Linked DNA regions of Aromatoleum aromaticum EbN1. Each later gene encodes a partner of the first gene's protein in a complex. Links are inferred from orthologs where the notes say so. Each region holds a gene or a part of one and is shown on either strand. Other genes may lie near its edges.

Region 1 (7,687 bases):
CCTGTCCCACGCCGTGGCGCGCCAGCGCATACAAGCCGTCGAAGGATTTGCGCATGTCGACCGGGCGCCCGTACAGATGCACCCGCACCGCGCCTTCGGGAAAGAACATCAGCCGCGCACCAGGTGCAGCACCACGCCGTCACCCAGGTCAAGCTTCAACTCCCAGCGCGAAGCGCCGCCCGAACCCAGCACTCCCAGATCGACGAACGCCTCTTGCCGAGCCGGCCCCACCGCGACGGCCTTGCCGCACACCGGCCCGACGATCGCACGCCAGCGCTGAAAGCTCGAGACGCTGATCGACTCGTGCGCGCAGAATGCCGTGACGCTCAGCCCGCTCGAACCGTGGCGGGCGAACACCTCCTGCCACTCCTCTCGGCTGCGCCGGCGCCATTTGCGCTTGAGCACCCCTGCCATGAACGATCCCTCCATTGTTGACCCTGGAGGCAATTGTCCACGTCGATCACGTGCCCTGGAATAACGCCGGTCAGTTACCGCTTACGCCGGACCGAGGTCAAGGAACTGGAGCGTTCAGCCCAAGGTGCAGTCATCACGGGAGATCCACGAATGGCTTACCAGGAAACGTTCGAAATCCGCACCAGCGGGCGAGGGATGAGCGACGTGACCGGCCAAGTCGCCGCGATCGTCGAACGCGCGCCGAAGGGCGCGGGGCTCGCTCATGTTTTCGTCCGGCACACGAGCTGTTCGCTTCTGATGACCGAGAACGCCGACCCCGACGTGCGGCGCGACCTCGAGACGCTTGCTCGCCGCTGGGCGCCGGACGGCGATCCGGCGTACCGACACGACCTCGAAGGCGACGACGACATGGCGGCGCACGCGCGCTCGGTGCTGAGCGGCACCGACGTGACGGTGCCGTTCAACGACGGGCAGTTGCTGCTCGGGACGTGGCAGGGGATCTACCTGTGGGAGCATCGGGCGCGGGGCCATATGCGGCAAGTCGTCGTCACGCTGATCGAGTGAGACGGAGTCGAACCCGACCGTGATCGCGGCAATTCCACACCTCGACTCGACCCTCCCTTCCGACTGGCTCGCGCAACTGCATACGCGCTGCCTGCGCGACTTCGACGGCGATGTGCTGTGGCGGGAACTGGCCGACGCCTATTCGGCGCCGCCGCGCGGGTACCACACGCTGTGGCATGTGGCGTTCATGTTCGCGCAGTACGACCGCGTCGCGGCCCGGCTCGCGTACCCGGTCGCGGTGCGTGCGGCGATCTGGTTCCACGACTTCGTTTATGAGACCGACGCGGGCGCGTATTCACGGAACGAATCCCGCAGCGCGGACGCGATGCGGCGGCGGTGTATGGATCTGCTCCCGGCGCCCGAGGTCGAGCTTGCCGCCGCGCTGATTCTCGCGACGAAGACGCACGAGCCCGGCCCGGCATTTTTCCCGGGGGATCCGGCCGCCTACGCGGACTGCGAGCACTTCCTCGACATCGATCTCGCGATCTTCGCGTGTGCGCCGGCGCAGGTGCGGGCATTCGACGACGCGGTGCGCGACGAATTCCGGCAGTACGCGGACGGCGAGTTCGCTGCGGGGCGGCTGCGCGTGCCGAGGGCATTGCTCGCGCGCCCGCGAATCTATTTCTCTGCCGCATTCGAACCCTGCGAGCCGACCGCGCGCGCCAACCTGCGCCGACTGATCGAACGATGGGAGAAGCGCGCGGGCGAGCGGGACGGTCATGCCCGCAGCAACCACACTCGTCCGTAATTCGACGGCACCCGCAGCGTCCGGATGCCGCCGGCCTCGACGCCGGGTACCGGCTCATCCCCGTGCAGCATCTCGTGATAGTCGCCGGCGTGCGGGAGTGCGAACCTCACCCACTGGTCGTCGCCCGGGAAGTTCAGCGCGACGAGCGCCGATGCGTTTTTGGGAATGCCCTTCGCGAGCAGCTCGACGCTGAAGATGCTCGAGGCCCTCGACGAGGTGAAATGGGACATGCTCAAGGAATGGGCGCAAACGAAGAAGGCGCCCAAGCACGCCGCGTGGATGCACGACGGCCGCTACAGGGAGATGTTCAAGTGAAGCTCGCGACCCCCCAAGCAATGCGGCCGCGACGGCACGATCCTCGCCGGGCTCGCCGGCGTGATCCTGCCGCTCTTGCCGGCACGCCGCTGGTGTTTGCCGGCCTGTGGCTGCTCGCGCGCACCGGCCACCGTCAGGCCGCGCGTGCAGGAGTCGCCGCCGGGCTCGGCTTCATCGTCGCGATCGTCGCGAAGCTCGGCATTTCGTTCGCGATGCTCGGCATCTTTGCGGTCGCGTGGATGGTTTGAACGGCAAGGTCGTGAACGTGGGTCGGCCTGAGCGCAACGAAGGCCGAGGGGAACTCGGCCTCCGTCCTCGCAACCGTATCAGCCTCCTACCGCAGCAAGAATCGCCTTCACGATCAGCGCGGAAATCGTCGCGAAAATCAGCATCACGACGAGCAGCCCGGCGATGACCAGCGCGACGAGGCGGCGGCTGCTGCGGGTGGTTGCCGCGGGGTCGTCGACGTGCTGTTCGAGTAATTGCACGTTTCGCTGGTTCGCCTTCCATGCGGCATCGAAAACGTCGCCGAGGATCGGTACGACGCCGACGATGCCTTCGATCGCGACATTGCCGATCATGCACAGCAGCACGCTGCGCGGCATGCCGAGGCGCGCCGCCTCGCGAACGATGTAGCCCGACAGCAGCACGCCGACGGCGTCGCCGAGGAAGGGCACCAGCCCGATCAGCGCCTCGACGCCGATGCGAAATCCGCCGGGCAGCCGGATCGAACTATCGAGCAGCCACGCGAGCGCGCGAAGCTTCTCGCGCGTGTGTGCGCCTTCGCGCGAAGCGGCGAACGGCTCCCGCCCGACACCGGGGGGACCCTTCATTTCCGGCGCCTCGCAGGGCGCGCTGCGCGCTGCAGGCCGCCGCATGCGCCTGCTGCTCGCGGTGCGTCGCCGTGCCGGCTGATGTCCGTCGTGCAGGAGCCCATTGTTGAATCCGCTAAAAGGATGAGGAGAGGGGAGACGGCGGCTCGGCGCTGGTCGGGCCGCCCCACGCTGGTATGCAACCCACGTTCCTCGCCGAGGGCCTGCCACGTCCCGTCCCCGGTTCTCCTGTCCGGCTTGATCGGGGTCCCCTTCCTTCTTGCGCCACGGCGTCGCTACGCATCCGCCGCGTGCGGCATGCACTGTCCGTAGCGCATTTTTACCTGCTTCGCGACCTATTCAGTCAGCGTCTGCTGGCGTTGAATCCGGATTGAGACTTGACTACAAAGAGGTTGTCGATACCATGAACCGCTGCCGGTTGCCGCTGCGGACAGGCCGGTTACTAATAATCAATCGCCCTCAGTTCGACGGCTTTCCGATTTCTCGTCGACTGGTACGATCAGCGCTGAATGACACGGATTCAGACGGTACAGCACGTCAAGCGGGGCTGCACGATTGTGAAAGGAGCCTGCTCCTTTTCTGCGCCGCGGATAGGGCGGCACGGATCATAAAATCGGGCCGGTCCGGCGAATTCGAGCGCACTGGGGAAAAGAGCGCACTGGGGAAATTATGCGCACACCGTTTTCTTGTGATTCCGACCTGGGCAAGGGATTCGGGAGCCGCTTCGAGATTTTGCCTGCGCTGGATCAATCCACGCGCGACCAGGTCTTCACGATTCGCCATGAGGTGTACTGCGAAGACCTCGGGTTCGAGCCGCTGCGCGAGAATCGGCATGAAACCGACGAATACGACCGCCACAGTGTGCATTGCCTGCTGCGTACGGCAGACGAATCGCATACGCTCGTCGGCTGCACCCGGTTGGTGCTCGCGCGCCCGGAAGATCCCGCTCATCCTTTTCCGTTCGAGAGCACTTGTCGGGCGAACCTGGATCAGCACACGATCGATTCGCGGGCTCTGCCGCGACACGAGATCGCGGAAGTCTCCCGGCTCGCGGTCAGGAAAATGTATCGTCGCCGTCGCGGTGAAAAGCATACCGAGATGACGCTGCGAAACCGCGACTTCGGATCGAGCGCCAGCCCGCGTTTTCCATTCATCCCGGTTGGCTTGTATCTGGGAACGATGGCATTGGCCGAGCAATGCGGCATCGAAAAGGTGTTCGTCATTACGGAGCCCCGCTTGGCCGCACATCTGTCCCGGCTGGGGTTCAGTATCGTGCAGGTCGGCCCGCCAATCGAACATCGCGGTACCCGGGTGCCCTCGATGATGGACGTGGAGCAGAGCAAGGAAGGGCTGCGTTCGCTGATTCGCCCGATGTGGGAGTTGATCCGCGGAGGCGTCGGGGCCGGCTACGCAGGGAAACGCGCAGCGATGGTTGCTACCTGACGGCGATATGCCCTGGCCTCATCGGCAGCGCAGCGCCCGGCCCCGCTACTGTCCCATTCAATCCGGATCAGGAATCGCTGTGTGGAAACATGGTTCGCCCTCATCGATGAATGCAGGCTGTCACGAAGCCGTGCGGTTTATCGCAGTACCATGTTGTCGCGGTGAACCAGTTCGGGTTCGTCGATGTAGCCGAGCAGCTTTTCGATTTGTGTGCTGGATTTGCGCGCGATGCGGCGGCACTCGCTGCTACTGTAGTTGACTAGGCCGCGTGCGATCTCGTCACCGCCGGCGCTACGGCATGCGACCGCTGCGCCGCGCTCGAATTCGCCTCCGACCTCGACGACGCCCACGGGCAACAAGCTGCGTCCGCTGCGCAACGCAACGACCGCGCCGTCGTCGAGAATGAGGTCGCCCGCGAGCTGCAGGTGGTCGGCGAGCCACTGCTTGCGCGCCTGCAGCGGCGAACTGGTCGCGTAGAGCAGGGTGCCGAGCGGTTCGGCCTGCGTGAGGCGGATCAGCGCGTCGACTTCGTTGCCGCTCGCGATGCACGTGTGCGCCCCGCTTCGCGCCGCACGCTGGGCGGCGCGGATCTTCGTGATCATGCCGCCCCTGCTGATACCGGTGCCGGCGCCGCCTGCCATCGCTTCGTACGACCTGTCCTCGGCCCGACCTTCGCAGACGAGCGTCGCATTGGGGTCGCGGCGCGGGTCGGCAGTGTACAAGCCTTGCTGGTCGGTGAGGATCACCAGCGCATGAGCTTCGATGAGGTTCGCGACCAGCGCGCCGAGCGTGTCGTTGTCGCCGAACTTGATCTCGTCGGTGACGATCGTGTCGTTCTCGTTGATGATCGGCACGACGCCCAGCTCGAGCAGCGTCGTCAGCGTCGAACGTGCGTTGAGGTAGCGCTTGCGGTCGGCGAGGTCGTCGTGGGTCAGCAGGATCTGCGCGGTGTGGAGATTGTGACGCGAAAAGGCATCCTCGTAGGCTTTGACGAGGCCCATTTGCCCGACCGCGGCGGCGGCCTGCAGCTTGTGCATTTCGTGCGGGCGCTTTTGCCAGCCGAGGCGCTGCATTCCCGCGGCGATCGCACCGGACGACACCAGCACGACCTGCTTGCCCGCGCCACGCAACGTTGCGATCTGGCGCGCCCAGTCGCCCATCGCCGCTTTGTCGAGTCCGGCGCCGTTGTTCGTGACGAGTGCGCTGCCGACTTTGACGACGATGCGTCGCGCGTTGCGGATCTTGTCTCTCATGACGGGCTGCGAAGGTTCCTAATGATTGGGCCGGTTGGTGTCCTGCTCATCGGCGGGGTCGTTCTCGTTCCCGTCGCGGCCGTCGTCGCCGGTGCCAGTTTCGCCTTCGGCGAGGAGCGCCTGCAGCCGTGCCTGGTAGGCCGCTTCGACGCGGGCTTCGGCTTCGGCTGCGGCGAGCGCTTCCGCATGGGTACGGGCCGCTTTCTCGGCTTCCGCCTGGGCACGCCCGGCATCGAGGAAGTCCTGGATCGCGAAGACCAGCTTCCTGCAGCCGTCACCGGTCAGCGCCGAGATCTCGAAATGGCGTTCGACCGGCCCGTAGGCTTCGAGGAAGGCCGCGACGCGCGCGGCGCGTTCGTCTTCGGGAATCAGGTCGAGTTTGTTCAGCGCAAGCCAGCGCGGCTTGTTGTACAGCGATTCATCGTACTTGCGCAGTTCCTCGACGATCGCCTTGGCGTCCCGTACGGGATCGGCGTCGGGATCGAACGGTGCGAGGTCGACGAGATGCAGCAGCACACGCGTGCGCTGCAAATGGCGCAGGAACTGGTGGCCGAGCCCATGCCCTTCAGCCGCCCCTTCGATCAGCCCGGGAATGTCGGCGATGACGAAGCTGCGGTTCTGGTCGGTGCGCACGACGCCGAGGTTCGGTGCGAGCGTCGTGAAAGGATAGTCGGCCACTTTCGGCTTTGCCGCCGAGACTGCGCGGATGAATGTCGACTTGCCGGCGTTCGGCATGCCGAGCAGGCCGACGTCAGCCAGCACTTTCAGTTCGAGGCGCAGCGCGCGGCGCTCGCCTTCCTCGCCCATCGTGCGCTTGCGCGGGGCGCGGTTGACGCTCGATTTGAAGTGGAGGTTGCCCAAACCCCCCTTGCCGCCGCGCGCGACGATCGCCTGCTTGCCGTCCTCGTCGAGGTCGGCGACGAGTTCGCCGGTTTCGAGATCGGTGATCACCGTGCCGACCGGCATGCGCAGCACGATGTCTTCGCCGCCCTTGCCGTAGCAGTCCTTGTTGCCGCCGTTCTCGCCGCGTTGCGCGCGATGCATGCGCGTGAAGCGGTAGTCGACGAGCGTGTTGAGGTTGCGGTCCGCGAGCGCGTAGATGCTGCCGCCGCGGCCACCGTCGCCGCCGTCCGGGCCGCCCCGCGGGATGAATTTCTCGCGCCGGAACGACGCCGAGCCGTTGCCGCCGTCGCCGGCCATGACCTCGATGCGTGCTTCGTCAATGAACTTCATGATGATGTGCCTGTGGCAAAAACAAAAAAGCCCTACCGCAAGGATAGGGCTTTTCGAACCGGAACGCCGCCGGGTTTCAGGCGGCTTCGGGCACGATGACGACGGTGCGGCGGCGCTGCGCGCCCTTGATCGTGAACTGCACGGTGCCGTCCTTCAGGGCGAACAGCGTGTGGTCCTTGCCGATGCCGACGTTTTCGCCCGGATGGTATTCGGTGCCGCGCTGGCGAACGATGATGTTGCCGGCGAGCACGAACTGGCCGCCATAGCGCTTGACGCCGAGGCGTTTCGATTCCGAGTCGCGGCCGTTACGGGAACTGCCGCCAGCTTTTTTGTGTGCCATGTCGAATTACCTCCGGACTCAGGCCGAGATCGCTTCGATGCGAAGCTCGGTGTAGTTCTGGCGATGCCCCTGATGCTTCTGGTAGTGCTTGCGGCGGCGCATCTTGAAAATCTTGATCTTGTCGTGACGGCCGTGGGACACCACGGTCGCCGTGACTGTAGCGCCGGAAACCACCGGGGTGCCGATCTTGACCGACTCGCCCTCGCCGACCATGAAAACCTGGTCGATGGTGATTTCGGAGCCCACGTCTGCCGGTATCTGTTCTACCTTGATCTTTTCGCCGGCTGCGACGCGATACTGCTTGCCGCCGGTTTTTATCACCGCGTACATGGTGTTGCTCCAGTTGATGGGTTTGCAAAAGAATCGAGCACTCTAATTGCGAAGTGGATGATAGTCAAGGATTTCAAGGTCTTCTGCCGGTTGGCGGAGGGTCGGCGGAGTTCGCGGGGCAGGGTGGGCATGACCACCGCGGCAAAGCCCGGGCGGGTGCTTTTGCCATTTCCGCAGGTCGGAGCGGGGTGCGCCCGCCGGCCACACGCTACAG
Region 2 (6,091 bases), 1.8 Mb from region 1 along the record:
TTCGATGCCGGCGGCGAAGTCTCGCCGCACCATCCGCTCGCCCATCACTTCCAGCACCCGGGACGCCGCCGAACCGCCGAGCAGCGCGCTGCGAACTGCCGCGACATCGACGCCGTGCGCGTTCGCCAGATGCATCGCTTCGGCGCAGGCTTCGATCGCGGCGACCATGATCATCTGGTTGCACGCTTTCGCGACCTGCCCGGCGCCGCTGCCGCCGACATGCACAATAGTCCGCCCGAGGCACGCGAGCAGCGGACTCAGCCGTTCGAGCACGTCGGCACTGCCGCCGACCATGATCGCGAGCGTCGCGTCCTGTGCCCCCTGCGCGCCGCCGGATACCGGGGCATCGAGCATCGCTGCGCCGCGCGCCTCTAAAGCTGCCGCGATGCGACGCGCGCTGGCCGGAGCGATCGTGCTCATGTCGACATGCACCCAGCCGGGCCGTGCGCCGTGGATCAAGCCTTCCGCGCCGAGCGCGAGCTGCTCGACGTCCGCGCTTGCGGTGACGACGGTGAACGCGACCTCGGTCGCCGCGGCGAGCGCAGCCGGACTGTCGTGCACGACTGCATCGCTGCCCGCGAACGGCGCGACGCTCTGCGGCCGTCGCGCCCACAGGTGCAGGCGGTGGCCGGCCTGCTGCAGGTGCCGCGCCATCGGCAGGCCCATGACGCCGAGGCCGACGAAACCCACATCCATCATTCGCCCTCCCGCCCGCTCTCGCCGCCGCTCATGTGTTCGAGGAGCTTCAGCATCGCCACCGAATCGTCGTCGCCGAGCCCGCTGCCGACCATCGCGTTGAACATCTGCGCAGTCGCTGCCGCCGACGGCAGCGCGAGGCCGAGGCGGTGCGCCTCTTCCATGACGATGCGCATGTCCTTCTGGTGCATCCACGCCTTGAAGCCCGGCTTGAAGTTGCGCTCCAGCATCCGCTGGCCGTGGTTTTCGAGGATGCGCGAATAGGCGAAGCCGCCGAGCAGCGCTTCGCGCACTTTCGCCGCATCGACGCCGCTCTTGTGCGCGAAGTTCATCGCTTCGGCGACGGCCGCGACGCCGACACCAGTGAGAATCTGGTTGCACGCTTTCGCGACCTGCCCGGCGCCGACGGCGCCGATCAGCGACACCGTGCGACCCATCGCGTCGAACAGCGGCTTCACCCGCTCGAACGCCGCGGCGTCGCCGCCGACCATGATCGTCAGCGTCGCGCCAACCGCGCCGACTTCGCCGCCGGACACCGGCGCGTCGAGCATCGCGATGCCGCGCTCGGCGAGCCGCGCCGCGATCGCCTGCGCCGCGCCGGGCGCGATCGTGCTCATGTCGACGAACACGAGGCCGCGCCGCGCCCCATCGGCGACGCCCTGCGGACCGAGCGCGACCTCTTCGACGTCGGGTGCGTCGGCGACGATGCTGATGACGATTTCGGCGCGCGACGCCACGCCGGCCGCGCTCGCGCAGTCGCCCGCGCCGGCGTCGAGCAGCGGCTGCATCGATTCGCGGCGCCGGCTCCAGACGTGCACGCGGTGACCGGCGCGGATCAGGTTCAGCGCCATGGGACGGCCCATCAGGCCGAGTCCGATAAATCCGACTTCCATTCTCTTGTGCTCCTGGCTGGCTGGAATGCGCACGGCGACGGATAATCGCGCCATGACCTACGCCTCGATCATCAAGGAAATCGGACGCGGCGCCAAGGGCGCGCGCTCCCTCGACACAGCCAGCGCCGAAGCGCTGTTCGGCGACATTCTCGACGGCAAGGTGCCGGATCTCGAGCTCGGCGCGATGCTGATCGCGCTGCGCATCAAGAGCGAGACGCTCGACGAGCTCGTCGGCTTCAAGCGCGCGATGGACGCTCGCACCGAAGCCGTAGAGGTCCCGCCGGGACCGCGCTGCGTTGTGCTGCCGACCTACAACGGCGCGCGCCGCCAGGCGAACCTGATGCCGCTCGTCGCGTTGCTCGTCGCGCGCGAAGGCGTGCCGGTGCTGATCCAAGGGCGGCACGACTTCGAGTCGCGCAGCAGCCCGTTCGCGCTCCTCGCCGCGCTCGACATCCTCCCGGCCGCGAACGCCGACGACGCGGCACACGCGCTCGCCGAGCGCCACATCGCGTGCCTGACGCTGCCGCAGCTGCTGCCGGGCCTCGATCGCCTGCTCAGCCTGCGGCTACGGCTCGGCGTGCGCGGCAGCGGCCACACGATGGCGAAGCTGGTCGACCCGTGCATCGGCCGCAGCGTGCGCGTCGTCGCGGTCACGCACCCCGAATATCTCGAACGGATGCACGAATTCCTGCTCGTCGATGGCGGGCGGGCGATGCTGATGCGCGGCACCGAAGGCGAAGCCTACGCGAATCCGCGCCGGCGTCCGGCGATGGAAGCGTTCCGTGAAGGCGTCGCCAGCGTCGCGTGGCCGGCCGAAAGCGGTGGTGCGCCGCCGCTCGAAGGCGTTGCCGATGCACCCGGCGTCGTCGCCAACGCGGTGCTGATCCGCGCGATGCTCGCCGGCAGCGTCGCGACGCCGCAACCGATCCTCGACCAGGTCGCGGCGCTCGTGCAGCTCGCGCGGGAAGATTGATCCGCCTCGTCAGCGCGGGGCGAAGCGCCCGTCGCGGTAGTCGCCGAGGGCCGCGTGGATCTCGGCCTCGGTGTTCATGACGAACGGGCCGTACTGCGCGATCGGCTCGTTCAGCGGCCGACCGGCGATCAGCAGCAACCGCGCAGGCACCGTGCCCGCGTCGATGACGACCCCGTCGGCCTGCGGCGCGTTGGCGAGGATCGCCATGCGCCGTTCGGCGACCGCCGTGCCGTCGACCGCGACTTCACCGCGATAGACATACAGGAACGCGTTGTGCGCCGGCGGCAGCGTCTGCGCGAAGCGCGTCCCGGCAGGCAGGTGGACGTCGAGATACAGCGGCGCAGTCGCTTCACGCGTCACCGCACCGGCGACACCGTGGCTCGCCCCCGCGATGACCCGGACTTCGACACCGTCCGCGCTCGTGAACCGCGGCAGGTCGGCAGCGGCGAAGTCGCGGTACCACGGCTCGCACAGCTTGTCGCGCGCCGGCAGGTTCAGCCACAGCTGGAAACCTTCCATGACGCCTTCTTCCTGCTCCGGCATTTCGGAGTGAATCACGCCGCGGCCGGCAGTCATCCACTGCACGCTGCCGTTCTCGAGCAGCCCTTCGTGGCCCGCGCTGTCGCGGTGGCGCATGCGTCCGGCGATCATGTAGGTGACCGTCTCGAAGCCGCGATGCGGATGGTCGGGGAAGCCGGCAAGGTAATCATCCGGGTTCTCGTTGCCGAACGCATCGAGCATCAGGAACGGGTCGAGGCGGCGCTGCAGCGGCTGGGTCAGCACGCGCGTGAGCTTCACGCCCGCACCGTCGGACGTCGCCTGTCCGGCAACGAGGCGCTCGACGGCGCGGCTGTGCGTGACGTGTTCGGTTGCTTCGGGGAGTTCGGCAGGCATCGCGGTTCTCCTGATGGGGTCGGGGGTTCGCTCGTGCCGCCCGCACGGGCAGGCGGCATCCGTCTTTGCGGAAGCGATCGATGAAGGTGCGACGCGACGCCGCAGCGCCCGGGTCAGGCCGGCGCTGCGAGGATCCGTCAGGCGAGTGCCGCCTCGATATCGCGCTCGGCTTCGGCAAAAGCCTGTTCTGCGGCGTCGGCGCCCATCGCGAGACCTTCGGCAAAGACGAAATGCACGTCGGTCATGCCGAGGAAACCGAAAATCGTCTTGAGGTACGGGACCTGGGTATCGGCCGGGGTGTCGCGATAGCGGCCGCCGCGGGCGAATGCGACGTACACCTTCTTGTCCTTCAGCAGGCCTTCGGGGCCGTTCGCCGTGTAGCGGAATGTGACCTTTACGCGCGTGATCGCGTCGATCCAGTTCTTCAGTTGCACCGGCACGCCGAAGTTGTACATCGGCACGCCGATGACGACGGCGTCGGCGGCCTGGATCTCGGCGATCAGCACGTCATCGAGCGCGACGCGGGCCGTCTGCTCGGGCGTGCGCTTGTCGGCCGGTGTGAACAGCGCGCCGAGCGCCGCTTCGTCGAGCACCGGGTGCGGGTTCTGCGCGAGGCTGCGCACGACGACCGCGGCGCCCGGGTGCGACGCGCGCAGCCGCTCGACGATGCTGTTCGCGACGCGGGTGGAGTTGGAAGCGTCGCTGCGGGCGCTCGAATTGATTTGCAGGATGTTCATTGTGTTCTCCAGTGAGTTTGAGTGTTTACGGGGTCTACTTTATTGATTGAACTGTTGCCTGAAAAGCCACGAAACCTGACAACACTGTTCCTGTTATTGCAAGAATTGCACTGCTTCCTCAGGCGCCGAGAGCTGTCGCGTGCACTGGAAGGCGCCGTGGGGCGCTTCAGGGTCTGAGCGGCGGCGGGTAACGAACTTTTCGTGCGGCGCAGCGACGAAGGCTGGTCCTGACCTACAATCCGGCCTGCCCAACCACTCGCGTGCCGCCCATGCAATCTTTCGCCTTTTCCACCCGCGCGCTCTTCCTCGGCCTTTTCGCGGTATGCGCCGGGCTGCTCGGCTTCGGCCTGTACCTGCAGCACGCGGTCGGGCTCGAACCGTGCCCGATGTGCATCATGCAGCGCTATGCTTTCGTCGCGATCGCACTGACGGCGCTGGTCGCCGGGCTGCACGGGCCGGGACGCCGTGGCACGCGCGCCTACGCCGCCGTGATCCTGCTGCTGGCGCTCGCCGGCGGGGGCGTCGCGCTGCGCCAGACGTGGATGCAGCTCTACCCGCCGGAGTTCGCCGAATGCGGGCCCGACCTCGAATTCATGCTCGGCAGTTTTCCGCTGGCCGACGCGCTGCCGATGATCTTCCAGGGCGCGGGCGACTGCTCGAAAGTCGACTGGGCTTTCCTCGGCCTGTCGATCGCGAACTGGTCGCTCGTATGCCTGACGCTCGTCGCAGTGTTTGCGATCATGATGATCGCGCGCAAGCGCGGCGGCTGAAGCACCCTCCCGGCCCGCCGCTCACCGGCACGCGACCGCGTCCCGGACGCCGAACTTGCGAAGGATCGTTTCCAGGGGGCAGATGCCGGTGAAGCCGCTCTGGAACAGGTTCGCCCCGACGAAGGCGGTGAACCACAGGAAATTCGCGTTGACGAACAGCGGCGAAGCTTCGGCGCCGAGCGCGAGCGAGATCAGCACGAAGGCGCCGGCGAAGATGCGGACGAACTGGTTGACGGTCAGGTTCACGGTGTTTCTCCTTGCAGTTGGGCGACTCGGCTGCGCATCGCAGCGAAATACAGCACCGGGATGACGACCAGCGTCAGCACGGTGGAGACGAAGATGCCGAAGATCAGGCTGATCGCCAGGCCATTGAAGATCGGGTCGTCGAGGATGAACAGCGCGCCGATCATCGCCGCGAGCGCGGTGAGCCCGATCGGCTTCGCACGCACCGCCGCGGCGCGGATCACCGCCTCGCCCAGATCCATGCCCGCGCGCACCTGCTGATTGACGAAATCGACGAGCAGGATCGAGTTGCGCACGATGATGCCGGCGAGCGCGATCATGCCGATCATCGACGTCGCGGTGAATTGCGCGCCGAGCAGCGCGTGGCCGGGCATCACGCCGATGATCGTCAGCGGGATCGGCGCCATGATGACGAGCGGCACGAGATAGCTGCGGAACTGCGCGACGACGAGCAAGTAGATCAGGATCAGGCCGACCGCGTAGGCGGCGCCCATGTCGCGGAACGTCTCGTACGTGACCTGCCATTCGCCGTCCCACTTGAGGCTGTAGCCCGCATACGGGTCGGCCGGCGCGCGGATGAACCATTCGCCGAGCGTGCCGCCGAGCCCCGGCGCCCCGTCGAGCGCGAGGTCCTTCACTTTCGAGCGGATGTCGAACATGCCGTACAACGGCGAATCGAGCCGTCCGCCCATGTCGCCGGTGACATACACCACCGGCAGCAAATCCTTGCGGTAGATCACCTGCTCGCGGACGGTCTCGTGCGCCCGGACGAGCTCGGACACCGATACCAGCGTGCCGTCGCGCGCCCGCACTTTCATCGCCAAAAGCGGATCGACGCTCGACTGCCGTTCGGACGGCAGCTGGATGCGCACCGGAATCTCGTAC

What was found. The genes of interacting proteins can lie anywhere in the genome.
Region 2: the proteins of cgtA (region 1) and ybiB are in contact, whole or in part, in a crystal structure (PDB 8BFT), measured with the Escherichia coli proteins. The link is inferred for Aromatoleum aromaticum EbN1 from one-to-one orthologs.

Annotation. Positions count from the first base shown.
Region 1 is NC_006513.1:492,048-499,734, reverse strand. What follows is about bases 4,697-7,569. They hold cgtA (Obg family GTPase CgtA), read right to left. Parts: upstream 6,804-7,569; coding sequence 5,589-6,803; downstream 4,697-5,588. Other genes in these bases: rplU (50S ribosomal protein L21), read right to left, coding at 7,162-7,473; rpmA (50S ribosomal protein L27), read right to left, coding at 6,880-7,143; proB (glutamate 5-kinase), read right to left, coding at 4,697-5,570. Outside these bases: IS66 family insertion sequence element accessory protein TnpB, read right to left, coding at 1-109; IS66 family insertion sequence element accessory protein TnpA, read right to left, coding at 109-414; EBN1_RS02310 (secondary thiamine-phosphate synthase enzyme YjbQ), read left to right, coding at 565-978; EBN1_RS02305 (HD domain-containing protein), read left to right, coding at 998-1,726; EBN1_RS02300 (hypothetical protein), read right to left, coding at 1,696-1,836; EBN1_RS02290 (hypothetical protein), read left to right, coding at 2,038-2,289; EBN1_RS02285 (DUF4112 domain-containing protein), read right to left, coding at 2,368-2,874; EBN1_RS02280 (PEP-CTERM/exosortase system-associated acyltransferase), read left to right, coding at 3,544-4,317; more of proB, read right to left, coding at 4,455-4,696; RadC family protein, read right to left, coding at 7,682-7,687. UniProt on the Escherichia coli protein: An essential GTPase which binds GTP, GDP and possibly (p)ppGpp with moderate affinity, with high nucleotide exchange rates and a fairly low GTP hydrolysis rate.
Region 2 is NC_006513.1:2,288,482-2,294,572, reverse strand. What follows is about bases 657-3,601. They hold ybiB (DNA-binding protein YbiB), read left to right. Parts: upstream 657-1,641; coding sequence 1,642-2,562; downstream 2,563-3,601. Other genes in these bases: EBN1_RS10920 (FMN-dependent NADH-azoreductase), read right to left, coding at 3,594-3,601; EBN1_RS10925 (pirin family protein), read right to left, coding at 2,572-3,456; EBN1_RS10935 (2-hydroxy-3-oxopropionate reductase), read right to left, coding at 696-1,589; EBN1_RS10940 (NAD(P)-dependent oxidoreductase), read right to left, coding at 657-696. Also shown: more of EBN1_RS10940, read right to left, coding at 1-656; more of EBN1_RS10920, read right to left, coding at 3,602-4,193; EBN1_RS10915 (disulfide bond formation protein B), read left to right, coding at 4,463-4,963; EBN1_RS10910 (YgaP family membrane protein), read right to left, coding at 4,985-5,209; EBN1_RS10905 (efflux RND transporter permease subunit), read right to left, coding at 5,206-6,091.